DNA from 3 places in the Peribacillus sp. B2I2 genome. Region 1 is predicted to be linked to each of the others. Evidence: riboswitches for the same ligand, from Rfam matches in the RefSeq annotation. Region 1 holds a riboswitch; each other region holds the start of a gene.
What was found. A riboswitch is a leader RNA that binds a small molecule or an ion and turns the genes downstream of it on or off. The one in region 1 is predicted to bind S-adenosylmethionine.

Region 1 (5,026 bases):
ATAGATAACCCCTTGTGTTTCTAAAAAACCTTTTACCTTTTCCCCATTTTCAATAACTTCGTTTGTTTCATGGAATCTGATCGTCGCCATCATTCATTCCTCCTCTATAGATTTTTATCTTATGGAACCTGCAAATGCCTTTTGTTGATTAAGCAATAGTTGATATTGAAATAAAAATTCGCAAGCTTCAAGTATTCTTTTAGCTTCGAATCCGCTTTTACCCCAAACCGTAATACCGTGATTGCGGATCAGCACAGCGCCAGAGTCTTCTTCGACATGTGGTTCGAACTTATCGGATAACAGCGGAATGTCAGCGTGATTATAGACGATAGGAATCCTTAGCTCTGAATCTTCAACCCACCGTCCGGTCGCTTTAATGATTTCATGATTACGAAAAGTAACATGACCTTCATCTCCGTACAATTCGGATATCACATTATTTTCAACTGTATGGACATGGAGTACACAGTTCGCATTGGTTTTCCCGTAAATAACGGTATGAAGCAATGTTTCGGCCGATGGTCTTAACTCCGTTTCTTCAACTGGTTTTCCTTTTAAATCAACCAGTAAAAAGTCCGAATCCGATTGCTTCCTTTTATCCTTACCGCTTGCCGTAATATAAAAGAAAGGACTTTCGGGCTTACGGATGGACAAATTCCCGCTAGTTCCCATAAACCAATCTCTTTCGGCCAATTCAGCCTTAATATCTGCCAACTCCCGCCATTCTTTAGAATGAGTGTTCACGCTTTAACCACCTCCTGCTGTTTTAAAATGTCAATTACATCAAAAAATGTTTCAAATCCTTGATGTGGAATTCCTTCCCTATCGCATTTTTCAAGCAATATGTCACGGGCTATGACAAAATCGGCCTGTTTTGCCGCTTCAAAATCCGTTACTGAATCTCCAATAACGAGTTTAAAATCATCCGCACCCGCAATCTCCCTCATAATGGATGGCTTACAGCAACCACAATCATTTTTACATTGGTCATCACAGGCATGGGGCCACTCAATATAAATTTTTTCCTTATCAAAAAATGCATGGTTGCAATAAACGGACTTTGTTGGCAAGATATCATTTAAAAGGGGTGCAATGAAAAAATCCATGCCTCCGCTTACAATATATAAAGGGATGTTGGCTTGTTTCGTATACTCAACGAATTCATAAAACCCTGGACGAATGCCGGCCGACTCACATACATATTGAATGATGTCATCCTTCAAGCCACTATCAAGTAGCGAAAACATATCCCCAACGCCAGAAGATATACTGATTTTTTGCTGAAGGACACCGTCTTTCAACTCTTCCCATTCCGGAGGCGCAAATTTTTTCATGATGGAAATGATATTATCTGTGTTGGTGATCGTTCCGTCGAAATCACAAAAGATGATCGGTTTCATTTTTCCTTACATGCCTCCCCATAAAACAAGAGCTTTTTTTAGCGTTTCTTCCTCAGCCGCCGCTTCAGATAGGTCCTTTCCTGCAAGAACGGCTTCGACAGCAGAACGGAAAGCCTTGGCCCCACCCTCTGCCCCGTCAGGGTGTCCGTGAATTCCACCTCCGGCATTAATCACACTATCCAGCCCAAAATCCTTGATTAGGTCCGGAACCATGCCCGGATGAATGCCTGCAGAAGGAACAGGGAAGGCTTTTTTCCACGAAGGTTCATCTTTTGTAAGGGCTTCAGCAATCGCCAATGTCTCCTTTTTTTCAAGGGCGACATTTCCATAAGGGGATGGGAATAAGGATAAATCCGCACCTGATAACCTTACTAATTTACCAAGTAATAATGGATAGCCGATCCCATAAAATGATGAAGATGCCAATGCCCCGCTAAAAGCGGGGTGCGCCATGATCGGTAGCCTGATTCGATCATGCTCACTCAAGGCCTGTAATACATCCAAACCATATGTATGAACGTTGAACAATAAAGCATCCGCCCCTGCTTCAGCAGCTTGCTCTGCCTTATCCAATAATTCAAATGTTTTCCCTGATAGATTGACAGCGTATAAAGTTCGGTGGCCAGTGGTCTCATAGACTTCATTCAATATTCGTTTTCCAGTTTTTATTCTATCGAAAAATGGAGTCTGTTCCTGGTCGAAGAGAATCTCATCATCTTTAACTAGGTCGACACCTCCTAATGCTTGTCGCTTCAGTTGCTCATTATGGAAGGCTAGGTCCCTTCCTAATACACCTTTAAAGATGCTCATCACCAGGGGCCGGTTATATACGTCAATCTTTTCCCTTATGCCTGCAATGCCAAATTGCGGCCCTGGGAAAGCTTTTTGAATCTCACCGACAAAATCCAAGTCGATAAGTTTTATTTCTCCGTCCAATGAAAGTTTGCCGAAGACCGTCGTGAGGATAGCAGGTAAATCATTGGAGAAATTCCCTGCCGGATAGGCAATCTTAATTAGTGAACGGTACACTTTACGATTTAAATATCTGTTTGCCCTCTCTTCTTCAGATAGTGGTGTCACCGATACGACACGACCCTTATGTTTTTCCAGTTGCTTCTGGACCAAATGGGGCAGGTCCGTCCATGTTCCCACAGTCAATCCTAAGGCAATGCTTTCTGCTTTTTTCTCATGATTTCCATTAAAGTCATGAATTAAATAAGTAGCGACTATCTCGCTCATTTGATCACTCCTATATCACGTTAGTTAAACTCTCGAAGTCATTAACCTGAAATGGTCTCAAAATGGCAAAAGCCCCTTCATAAAGAAGAGGCTTTAAAAAGCCATCTTCTTATCTCCCAGCCATTGGCTGCAAGAATTAGCACCGTGCCTTGTGGATTTCAAGAAAATCCGGCGAAGAATTCCGCCCCATTTTACAATGGAATTACGGTCGGTTGCTGGGCTTCATAGGGCTAGTCCCTCCACCTGCTCAAAATAAGAAAACGCTGATATATAGTTACATTCAAGTATCGAAAGATTAAGAATTTATTTTGTATTCTGACACGTAATCCATACTTTGTCAATAAGTTTTTGTCTATTTAACCGTGGATAAATTGAATCCTCCGTTAAAATAATTTTAATGTACGTATCCGTTCCACAGCCTCTTCAAGCCGTTCTTCCGAAGTCAGAAGCCCTACCCTGACGTAACCTTCGCCAAATTCACCGAATCCATTCCCTGCGGCAACAGCTACGTGGGCATGCGTTAATAGATAGTCTGCAAAACTCTCGGACGTAAAACCTTTTGGTACCTTGAGCCAGGCAAAGAATGATGCTTTAGGAGCTTTGACATCCCAGCCGATTGCCCTCAATCCCTCAATGAAAACATTCCTGCGTCCCTCATACATCTTCACTAACTCCTCTACACAGCTCTGCGAGTCCAGTAACGCGCTTGCCGCTGCTTCCTGTATCGCTGGAAAGAGACTAACATAAAGATGGTCTTGCAATAGTTCAAGAGCTTCTATGACACTTTTATTCCCCACTGCAAAACCGACTCTCCACCCTGCCATATTGAATGTTTTCGATAGTGTGTAAATTTCTATCCCTACATCCTTCGCTCCTTCTGCCTGGAGAAAGCTTATCGGTTTTTTTCCGTCGAATCCTATCGCCCCATAAGCGAAATCGTGGACCACGCAAATCGAATGCTCTTTTGCAAAGGAGACGGTTTCATCAAAGAAACTTTCAGTTGCAGAAGCACCTGTGGGATTATTCGGATAGTTCAAAAACATCATTTTGGCTTTATCTAGCACTTCTTTATGTATGTCATTGTATTTCGGAAGAAAATCATTTTCTTCTGTCAAGGGCATCAGTTCGGTCTTTGCCTGTGCTAAAACGACACCGGAAAGATAATCCGGATAGCCGGGGTCTGGAACAAGGATCGTATCACCTGGATTCAATAAACACTGCGGCAGTTCGACAAGACCTGCCTTTCCCCCGAAGAGAATCGCCACTTCACTATTCGGATCCAGCTTGACACCATATTCACGTTCATAAAAGACGGCAGCAGCATCTTTTAAATATTGATGTCCCCGAAACGGCGAATATTTATGATTAATGGTTTTTTCAGCGGCAACCTGCAAACTTTTCACGATATGTTCAGGCGTCGGTTGATCAGGATTTCCCTGGCCTAAATTAATGACATCATGACCCTGCGCCGTAATCGCATTGACTTTTGCGACTAGAGAGGCAAAAAATTGCTTGGGCAGTTTTTGAAGTTGTCTGGATTTTTCGAATTGCAACATTTATACACCTTCTCTGAAATTTCTTGAAATTCTAGTCACAAATGATATATGTTTATCATAGTCTTGTAAAGCATTTTTTACATGTGGGGTTTTAAACGATGAAGTGGAAGATTGCCTGCATTCAAATGGATATTGCCTTCGGGCAACCAGATATCAATTTTCAGGTTGCAGAACAATGGTTGGGAAAAGCAGCAATGTCAAAACCCGATATCGTTATTTTACCAGAGCTTTGGTCAACAGGATACGACTTGACCAGGTTAAATGAGATTGCTGATGAAGAAGCAGAAAAAACGATTGAATGTTTAAAAGATCAGGCAAAGAAACACCAGTTTCACATAATTGGGGGTTCCGTTGCCAAAAAAGCAAGCAAGGGCATCTATAACAACATGATCATCATCAATAAGCATGGAAATCTCATTAAACAATATGATAAGCTTCACTTATTTCAGTTAATGGATGAACATCATTTCCTGCAGCCAGGTGAAAAAGATGGTTAATTTACTCTTGATGAAAAAATATGTGCTGGATTCATTTGTTATGACATCCGTTTTCCTGAATGGCAGCGAGCCCAAGCCCATACCGTTCAAGGCGCCGAAGTTCCGTGCTTCCGTAACTTTATTGAAGTCCAAGGTGCCTGTCAAGAGTTCGTTTGCTTCTCCGGATTCACCAATGATATTCCCCCATGGATCAATAATCAAGGAATATTATTGACATCCGAACCTGAACGGTTAACGGCTACAACATATGATTGGTTCTCGATGGCACGGCTAATCAATAAGGCTCTCCAGTGATCGAGTCTGGGCTTTGGCCATGAACAAAATACCCGTATTC
Region 2 (5,026 bases), 2.0 Mb from region 1:
TTTGAAATACCCGAATTGAAGATGAGAATGCTGCGTGATCAAGGATATGTCGGAAAAGAAATGATCTTTGGCATCCGTCCGGAGGATTTCCATAACGAAGGAGATTGCTTCACGGAGTCCCCCAACAGTATATTCACAACCCAAATTGATGTAGCCGAACTCATGGGCGCGGAGATCATGCTTTACTCCACATTAGAGGGGCAGGACTTCGTCGCACGGGTAGATGCCAAGAATATTATCCAGGCAGGCGAGAACATCAAACTAGCCCTTGACATGAATAAAGCACACTTTTTTGATAAAGGGACCGAACATCGCATTTTAGTTGAAGAGGACGAACAAATGCAGGAAAGCATGAAGTTATCTGCCAATTAAACGTAAAAAGACCCGTTCATGAATGGGTCTTTTTTTCATTTATTCAAATATTAAATAAGGGTCAAATCTATTCCTGGACCAATACCACTTCATCATGTCCGCATTCAGAGCATTTCATAAGATGCGGGCACTGGCCTTTTTGAAGGGATTGGGGGTATCCGTCGTTCAGCTTAAGTGTGTCGATATCCATATAAGCACTGTAATCATCAGCGTAATCCATGAATTTCCCTTTATCCTCAAGATTGCTGCTGCATTCCGGGCAATTTACATGAATTTTTCTTAGACCGTTGCAAAGCGGGCATAAAGACATTGTTATTCCTCCTGTTCCCGATACTTATGATCTCAGTATTTGTTGCTTTCATTATTTTAACACATGGAAACACCCTCCCTAATACCGGCGGGAGGGCACTCCTATGGAATTATTTATTAACCATGTTAGCGGGATCGACCCATGCTTTGAATTCATCTTCCGTGAGGAACTCCAATTTCAATGCCGCTTCTTTTAAGGTAGAGTTGTCCTTGAATGCAGTTTTGGCGATCTTGGCTGCTTTTTCATAACCAATATGCGGGTTCAATGCTGTTACCAACATAAGGGAGCGATCTACATTTTCTTTGATCTTATCTTCATTTGCAGTGATGCCAACCGCACAATTAATGTTAAAAGAGTGTATGCCTTCCGTCAATAATTTCACTGTTTGAAGGAAGTTATAGATGATGACTGGTTTGAATACGTTCAATTCAAAGTTACCTTGGCTTGCTGCAAATCCAATTGTAGCATCGTTACCCACGATTTGTGTCGCAATCATGGTAAGCGCTTCACTCTGTGTTGGATTGACTTTACCCGGCATGATGGAACTGCCTGGCTCATTTTCAGGAATGGCTATTTCGCCGATTCCGCTTCTAGGGCCACTTGCCAGCCATCTGACATCGTTTGCAATTTTCATTAAATCTGCTGCCAATGCTTTCAAAGCACCGTGTGCATAAACGATTTCGTTATGGCTTGTCAATGCATGGAACTTATTATCCGATGTGACGAAAGGATGTCCTGTATCCGCTGCAATTTGTTTTGCTGAAAGTCCCGGGAATTCTTTTTTTGTATTGATTCCTGTTCCTACAGCCGTTCCGCCTAGAGCCAGGTTCAATAATTTTTGGCTGCTTTCCTCAATCATCGCTAAATCTTTATCAAGCATCGCTTTCCAGCCAGAAATTTCTTGTCCTAATGTCAGTGGTGTTGCATCTTGAAGATGCGTCCGGCCAATCTTCACGACATCCCAAAACTCTTTTTCTTTTGAATCGAATGTATCACGAAGTTCTTTGATGGCAGGAACCAACTTTTCAGCGACCTCCATAAAGGCTGCAATATGCATGGCGGTCGGGAAAGTATCATTGGAGCTTTGTGCCTTGTTTACATCATCATTCGGGTGAAGTGTTTCCGATTCACCATTTTCTTTTAACCATTCATTCCCTTTGTTAGCGACCACTTCATTCACGTTCATATTACTTTGCGTCCCGCTTCCCGTTTGCCAAACTACAAGCGGGAAATGTTCATCAAGCGTACCTTCAAGGATTTCGCCGCAAATCTTAACGATGGCATTCTTTTTAACTTCCGAAAGATCACCGAGATCATAGTTCACCTTTGCCGCAGCTTGTTTAACGTATGCAAATGCACGAACCAATTCAATCGGCATTTTTTCATTACCAATTTTGAAATTGTTACGGCTTCTCTCGGTCTGTGCTCCCCAATATTTATCGGCAGGAACTTTCACTTCACCCATCGTATCTCGTTCGATTCTGTAATCCATGTGTTCTCCTCCTATGTTTGCACTATTCATCGAAGACCTTAAGTATATGAAATGAATAATGTCGTATTATTCTCTCTCCTTACATTGTACAAACTTTATTATTTTAAAGCAAAAATATCCGGCCAAGCCTCCCCTTTTTCTGAAAAATTCAATTAATTCAACAGGATCATTCAGGATTATCCTTGACCACATGAAAATTCCGGATATTCTTTTTTAGACACGTAAAGTGTTGACACCGCTAGGCTCCAATAGACCTAGTCATGAACATCGAAGCAAAATCCATCAAACTTGTTCTTGACAGTATTTTGTATTTATAGTAAATTCAAAAGAAATTGAATAATCTAAACTCTTATCGAGAGAGGTATAGGGAATGGCCCGATGACACCTCAGCAACCTTCATTTGTTTCAAACCAATGAAAAGGTGCTAATTCCACAAGTTTGTGAACTTGGAAGATAAGAAGAATGACTCGTCCCTACTTAATCAAAGTCTTCTTCTTAAAGAAGACTTTTTTTATTTTATATAACTCAAAGGAGCAGTGAAAACTATGTACAAAACTGAAACATATCTTGCTCAATTAGGAAATCGCAGCGAAACGGCGACAGGAACAGTCAATCCGCCGGTATACTTTTCAACTGCTTTTCGCCACGAAGGAATCGGTCAATCGACTGGATTCGATTACACAAGGACAGGTAATCCTACACGCCAACTATTGGAACGATCCATCGCCGATCTGGAAAAAGGCGACCAAGGATATGCCTGCAGTTCAGGAATGGCAGCCATTTCTACTATACTGGCCTTATTTAAATCAGGTGATGCATGGATTGTCAGCGAAGATCTTTATGGGGGTACATATCGTCTGTTAGAACAAGGTTTTAAGAAATGGGGGTTGCAGTGTGACTATGTGAACACTTGTTGTTTGGAGGATATCGAAAAAGCCATCACTCCTCACACGAAAGCCATCTTCATTGAAACTCCCACTAACCCTCTTATGCAGCAAACGGATATTAGCGCCGTTGCCGCATTGGCCAAACGATTTGATTTATTGTTAATCGTTGATAATACTTTTTACACGCCTCTTATTCAACAACCCATCCTGCTTGGAGCGGATATTGTGATTCACAGTGCTACCAAGTATCTCGGTGGTCATAATGATGTGCTCGCCGGACTGATCGTGGCCAGCGGCGCGGAATTATGTGATGCACTTGCCTTCCATCATAATGGTACTGGTGCTGTCTTGAGCCCCTTTGATTCTTGGCTGTTGATGCGCGGAATGAAAACCCTGGCATTGCGGATGGATCGTCATGAAAAGAATGCAAAGGTACTTGTAGATTACTTGTCGGAACATGATTGTGTTACGGACGTATTGTATCCCGGTAGGGGCGGCATGATTTCCTTCCGCATCATTGAAGAAGCGGCGGTCAACCCATTTTTACAATCACTCTCATTAATTTCGTTTGCAGAAAGCCTTGGAGGGGTCGAAAGCTTCATCACCTATCCTGCTACACAAACACATGCCGATATACCGCTTGAAGTCAGAACGGCCAATGGGGTTTGTAATCGCCTGCTTCGCTTCTCCGTCGGCATTGAGGACAGCGACGATTTGATTCAGGATTTACAGCAAGCATTCGCACACGTAAAAAGGGAGGCACTACGATGACCGATCATGATTTTAGCTTTGAAACCAAATTACTCCATAATCAACATAAATTCGATTCGGCAACAGGCGGTGTGAGCGTCCCCATTCAGCACGCTTCCACTTTCCATCAATCCGATATCGATCAATTCGGTAAATATGATTACAGCAGAAGCGGGAACCCAACTCGCGAAGCGCTGGAAGATATCATTGCCGAACTTGAGGAAGGTACACACGGTTTTGCCTTTTCATCAGGAATGGCAGCCATTTCAACAGCTTTCCTACTGTTGTCTGCCGGAGACCATATCGTCATTTCCGAAGATGTGTATGGCGGAACGTTCAGGATGGTCACAAGTGTTTTGACACGTTTCAATATTGAGCATACTTTCGTTGACATGACGGACCTTGAAAGCGTCAAAGCGGCCATTAAGCCAAATACGAGTGCCATATACATCGAAACGCCTTCAAATCCATTACTTAAAGTGACCGATATTAAAGCCGTATGTGATATCGCAAAAACAGCCGGGGCCTTAAGTTTTGTTGATAATACATTCTTGACGCCAGCATTACAGAAACCACTGAATCTGGGCGCTGATGTTGTCCTTCATAGCGCGACGAAGTTTTTATCCGGACATAGTGATGTGGTAGCTGGACTTGCTGTAGTGAAAGATCCTGAATTGGCAGTAAGACTCGGTTCCCTCCAAAACTCCTTTGGAGCGGTTCTTGGTGTCCAGGACGCCTGGCTAGTAATGAGAGGTCTGAAGACCTTGTCCGTTAGAATGGAGCACTCCCAAAAAGGGGCAGAAAAGATTGCCGCCTACTTAAAGAAGCAGCCCTTGGTTAAAAAAGTGTATTATCCCGGCCTAGCAGATCATCCACAGCACGCCATCCAGGAAGGCCAGTCACTTGGAGCCGGGGCGGTCCTATCATTTGAATTGGAAAGCGAAGAAGTCTTCCGCTCTTTCGTGAACTCTGTCGAGCTTCCTGTTTTTGCCGTAAGCCTTGGAGCTGTCGAATCGATATTATCCTACCCGGCCAAAATGTCCCACGCTGCCATGCCTGCTGATGAAAGGGAAAAGCGGGGCATCACGAACAGCTTGCTTCGTCTCTCTGTCGGACTTGAAAATCCGGACGATTTAATCAAGGACTTCGATGCGGCCCTTGTAAATATTGCAAAAGGCGAAGCAATTGCTGCGAAATGAAAAAAGGATGGGTGCC
Region 3 (5,026 bases), 2.0 Mb from region 1:
TGCCAGGATGGAAAATTTCATTTTATTTCAAAAAGGAGGCAATCAAAGCCTTATACCATAAAGATGGTTCCATCGAATGGACAGCCAACCCACCTTCCGAAACAGATGAAACCCAACTCAAAAGCATGATCCATGACTTAATGGTCTACCATGTATATGAATGAGCCCTTTCCCCTTTTTCATTCATTAACCCCCTGAACGGAATAAAAATCCCTCCTTTGCCTAAACTAAAGAAAAGGCTAGGAGGGATTTATTTTGGATAAAGAAAAAATGACATTTTTGAAGGATACCGAATATGATGGCAAGGATTCCGTTTTCCTCGATATCGATCGAATAATCAATGAAGGAATGGCAGGCGGAAATGTGTATGAAGTCGCTAACCTTCAGAACATCGAGGAAGCACATGATTTTTATGATGAAACAGATCCCAATATCAATAAATAAACACTCGTGGGCTCCCTTTTTGGGGAGCTCCACTATATTCCCCACTATCAAATGTTTTTTTATGTAAAGCACCCCCTCCATAAAAAACAACTTCCCGGATGGAAGTTGTTTGAGTGCAAACTAAATATTACAACATGCTGTCTGCTTGCCTTTTCCAATTCCCGCATTCTATCCCCCGCAGGCATTTGGTATTATGCTAAAAGCAGTAATATCAGAGCTCGTCCTTTCAATATCTATTGTTAATATTCAAATAGTTCCATTCTCCCTATCATTCAAAACATTTTCGTTTAATATCGAAGTTATGATATGCTCTGAATCCCATTCATGTCCAGATATCTCGATAAGGGGATAGCGATTCGGTAAAACGACTTGCTGGATTTCATGGACTGTATGCCCTTGATCATGTAAGCGTAAAATTTCACCTTGGAGGTTTTCCAAATATTCGAGTTTTTTTCGAAACATTTCCTTTCCGTCTGGCACATGCCCAGCATGGCAGCAAAACACTTCCCCAAAGTCATATCGGAGTAATTTTTTTATGGAATCGATGATGATCGGGACAGACTCTTCCCGTAAGATAAGCTTTGTTTTTGGTGTTACGAAAAGGTCTCCTGAAAAGAGCATGCCAGTGCTGTGATTCAAATACACCATATGGTCCTTCGCATGACCAGGGGTAAAAATCGGCTCCCACGTTTGGGTGCGGGAATGAATGGCCTTGCCTAGCGGCTCAGCCTTAAAGGCGTCTCTTTTTCCCCAAAACATTTTACGATATTCAGGATATTCAGCATCCTTCGCACAAGCATCAACCGACATCGGATGAATGAATATCGGAACCTTTTTATGTTCCTTTATCCAGGCAGCGCCTCCCGTATGGTCCTCATGATAGTGCGTAAGGGCAACTGCATCGAAGTCTGCGGACTCATAGAATGGAATAAGTCCTTCCAATAAAATCTGTGCGCCAGTATCTATCAATAGCCCATCCGTTAAAAAAACATAGACACTCATCCCCGACTTGATCCCGCCAGGAGTCCCGTGCACACAAACCACATCATTTACCGTCTTAATCTCTATCATGCATTTCCACCCCATCATTGTACAAAAATAGTTTTTTCTCCCTTTTTCACTTTATTATAATAAATGTATTATCTCTTTACCCTTTTGACAAGGAAATAATGGAATATCTGGATGTAAAAGACGGATTATTGACTCAGAGCCCTTTTGACTGGAATGGTTTTAATGAACCGCACGGAACATTATCGAAAAAAAACTATCACCAAATCACAGAAACGATTGACATTGTGGAATTTTACAAATATTATAGATTATATTATAAAACTTGAAATATTCTAAAATAATAATTTACTTATCAAGAGTGACGGAGGGATCAGGCCCTGTGATGTCCGGCAACCGCCCTTCGGGAACGGTGCCACTTCCTGCAGAATGTTTGCATTCTGAAAGATAAGACGAGATATAATTTCGCTGCCTCTTTCTGAATGATAGAGGCAGTTTTTTATGTTTAAGGGGGAAGGATCATGATTGAAATCCGTTCAGTCCGAAAGGAATACATCACGAAGAAAAACCGAGTTATCGGAGTGGATAACGTATCTTTAACCATTCAAAAAGGCGAAGTGTATGGAATTGTCGGCTACAGCGGAGCTGGAAAAAGCTCATTACTCCGCTGCTTGAATTTGCTTGAACGTCCGACAGCTGGAAATATCATCATTGACGGCATTGATTTAACCTCTTTATCAAGTAAAGAGCTTCGTAAACAACGTCAAAAAATCGGAATGATATTTCAACACTTTTCCTTGGTCAGTTCAAAAACCGTTTATGAAAATGTCGCTTTCGCCTTAAAGGCCGCGCATCAATCGAAGGACGCCATCAGGTTACGTGTATTGGAATTGCTGGAAATCGTAGGTCTCAGTGATAAAAAAGATGTCTATCCGGCACAGCTTAGCGGTGGACAGAAGCAACGGGTCGGCATAGCCCGGGCCTTAGCAAATGACCCCACCGTACTGTTATGTGATGAAGCGACTTCAGCCCTTGATCCAACAACAACAAAAGCGATTTTACAGTTATTAAAAAAGATAAGCAGGGAGCTCGGGATCACCATCGTGTTGATTACACATGAAATGGAAGTGGTCAAAGAACTATGCCACCGAGTCGCCGTCATGCAAGATGGGCGGGTAATTGAAGAAGGTTCCGTTTATGAAATATTTTCACAGCCAAAGCAGGAATTAACGAAGCAATTCATCAGCAGTGTATTGGATTTCGAACTTCCCTCACATTTGATTGAAGAAAGTAAAGGAACGATTATTAAAATTCAATTCGAAGGGCAAACCGCCGGTGAATCGATTCTCTCCGACGCTCTCCAATCCCATTCAGTAAAGGGGAATATCCTGCACGGTAAAATTGAGTATATTCAGGATGTCCCTTTAGGCATCTTGATCATTGAGTTAATCGGTGAGGCCGCTGAAATTCATTCGGCATTGGAATATATAAAAAATCGTTCCAATTCTGTGGAGGTGTTAAAACATGTCATTTCTTGATTCCATCGTCAATATTTTACCTGATCTTAATAAAGCCTTTCTTGAAACAATTTATATGGTCGGCGTTTCCCTTGCGGTAGCCCTTCTGATAGGTTTACCACTTGGAGTATTGCTGTTTACGACAACTAGGAATTTATTCTTTGAAAATAGCGTCGTGAATCGATCACTCGGTTTCGCAGTCAATATTGTCCGTTCAATCCCGTTCATCATTCTCTTGGTCGCCCTCCTTCCTTTAACGGAACTGCTTACTGGATCGACGATAGGGCCAAGAGCGGCTTCTGTTTCCCTGTCCGTATCCGCGATACCTTTTTTTGCAAGGATCGTGGAATCGGCATTACGTGAAATAGACAAAGGAGTGATTGAAGCTGCAATTGCCGTGGGGGCCACTCCATGGATGATCATCAAGGATGTACTTCTTCCGGAGGCAAAACCGGGAATCATTCAGGGGCTGACATTAACGACCATTTCACTGATCGGTTACTCAGCAATGGCAGGGACAATCGGCGGAGGGGGAATTGGTGACCTGGCCATCAGGTACGGCTATTACCGTTATGACAACACGGTCATGATCACGACGATCGTCGTGTTGATCTGCCTTGTACAAATCATTCAAATGGTTGGTGACAAAGCCTCATACTTAGTTAACAAACGATAGAATCAGTCATTTTTTCAATGATTCAATACATATATTTCAGGAGGAATTTCAAATGAAGAAGATAGCTTCGTTATTATCAGTCTGTGCACTTGCCCTTGGCTTGGCAGCTTGCGGAAGCGATGATGCATCCCCAAAAACTGAAGACAAAAAAGAATTGAAGATCGGGGCGACTACCGGGCCATACGCCGATATGGTTAAAGAAGCAATCCAGCCAGGTCTGGAAGATCTCGGTTACAAAATAGAGATCGTAGAGTTCACCGACTATATCCAGCCGAATAAGTCGCTTGGCAACAACTCGATCGACGCCAACCTATTCCAGCATAAAGTGTACATGGATAACTTCGCTAAAGAAAATGATCTAACGCTTTCCGACCTTATCATAGTTCCAACAGCACCAATGGGCATATACTCGAACAAATATAAATCGTTGAAAGAAATTAAAGACGGTACATCCCTTGCATTGCCCAATGATCCGGTTAACCTTGCACGTGCACTTAAAGTGCTGGTTGATGAAAAATTGATCGAGGTTGACCCAGATGTAGACCCTTTAAAAATTTCTGAAAAGGATGTAACGGAAAATCCAAAAAACATCCAATTCAAGCCATTGGAATCCGCTCAATTGCCCCGCGCAACAGACAGTGTTGACCTATCAGCTGTCCCTGGTAATTTCGCTCTCGCAGCGAAAATGGACCTCCAGGATGCCCTTGTTTTAGAAAAGATGCCAGATATGTATCGAAACGTTGTTGCAGTGAATACAAAAGATGTAGACGCTCAATTTGCCAAAGATATTAAATCAGTAGTGGAATCCGCCCAGTTTGAAAAAGTGATCGATAGCAATTTTGCCGGATTCGGAAAACCAGATTGGATGAAATGATCAAATAATCGAGGCCTGCTTTCCCTTTTCAGGGAAACAGGCCTTTACATTAAGGAGAACGAATATGAATACCCTACTGGAAGTCCGCAGCGGCCCAGCCTATTATGCCTGTAAAGCTAATGTCCTTGAAACACTGGAAGCAAAACTGAGTAAAGCGAACATTCGTAAAGTGCTCGTTATTCATGGAAGAAAATCATGGAAAGTTGCAGAACCATTTTTTCCTTCTTTCGAAAATATTGAGACGATCTTTTTCACATACGACGGGGAATGCAGTGACCCGGAAATTGAACGCGTCAAGAAGTCAGCTCTTGAACAAGGTGTGGATGCATTAATCGGCATTGGAGGCGGTAAGCTGCTCGACCTCGCCAAATCGGCCGGAAACTCGCTTCAAAAGGAAATCATCCTCATTCCAACCCTAGCTTCCACCTGCGCTGCCTGGACACCGTTAAGTGTCATTTATGATGATAATGGTTCCTATGTCCGCTATGATATTCATGAAAAAAGCGC

Region 2: another riboswitch for S-adenosylmethionine. It lies ahead of ABIE66_RS05770 (methionine biosynthesis PLP-dependent protein); the one in region 1 lies ahead of mtnW (2,3-diketo-5-methylthiopentyl-1-phosphate enolase).
Region 3: another riboswitch for S-adenosylmethionine. It lies ahead of ABIE66_RS05815 (methionine ABC transporter ATP-binding protein); the one in region 1 lies ahead of mtnW (2,3-diketo-5-methylthiopentyl-1-phosphate enolase).

The regions. Positions count from the first base shown of each region.
Region 1 is NZ_JBGCCB010000001.1:3,182,143-3,187,168, forward strand. Features, by position in the region: gene ABIE66_RS15660 (cupin domain-containing protein) at 1-90, opposite strand, end outside; gene ABIE66_RS15665 (methylthioribulose 1-phosphate dehydratase) at 115-744, opposite strand; gene ABIE66_RS15670 (2-hydroxy-3-keto-5-methylthiopentenyl-1-phosphate phosphatase) at 741-1,400, opposite strand; gene mtnW (2,3-diketo-5-methylthiopentyl-1-phosphate enolase) at 1,407-2,639, opposite strand; SAM riboswitch class I at 2,746-2,898, opposite strand; gene ABIE66_RS15680 (pyridoxal phosphate-dependent aminotransferase) at 3,023-4,195, opposite strand; gene ABIE66_RS15685 (nitrilase-related carbon-nitrogen hydrolase) at 4,294-4,692, shown strand; gene ABIE66_RS15690 (hypothetical protein) at 4,645-4,893, opposite strand.
Region 2 is NZ_JBGCCB010000001.1:1,142,688-1,147,713, reverse strand. Features, by position in the region: gene ABIE66_RS05785 (ABC transporter ATP-binding protein) at 1-372, shown strand, start outside; gene ABIE66_RS05780 (hypothetical protein) at 440-682, opposite strand; gene fumC (class II fumarate hydratase) at 792-2,174, opposite strand; SAM riboswitch class I at 2,521-2,634, shown strand; gene ABIE66_RS05770 (methionine biosynthesis PLP-dependent protein) at 2,720-3,832, shown strand; gene metC (cystathionine beta-lyase) at 3,829-5,010, shown strand.
Region 3 is NZ_JBGCCB010000001.1:1,151,575-1,156,600, reverse strand. Features, by position in the region: gene ABIE66_RS05830 (YheE family protein) at 1-164, shown strand, start outside; gene ABIE66_RS05825 (hypothetical protein) at 256-444, shown strand; gene ABIE66_RS05820 (MBL fold metallo-hydrolase) at 691-1,515, opposite strand; SAM riboswitch class I at 1,802-1,906, shown strand; gene ABIE66_RS05815 (methionine ABC transporter ATP-binding protein) at 1,974-2,990, shown strand; gene ABIE66_RS05810 (methionine ABC transporter permease) at 2,977-3,645, shown strand; gene ABIE66_RS05805 (MetQ/NlpA family ABC transporter substrate-binding protein) at 3,698-4,519, shown strand; gene ABIE66_RS05800 (iron-containing alcohol dehydrogenase family protein) at 4,584-5,026, shown strand, end outside.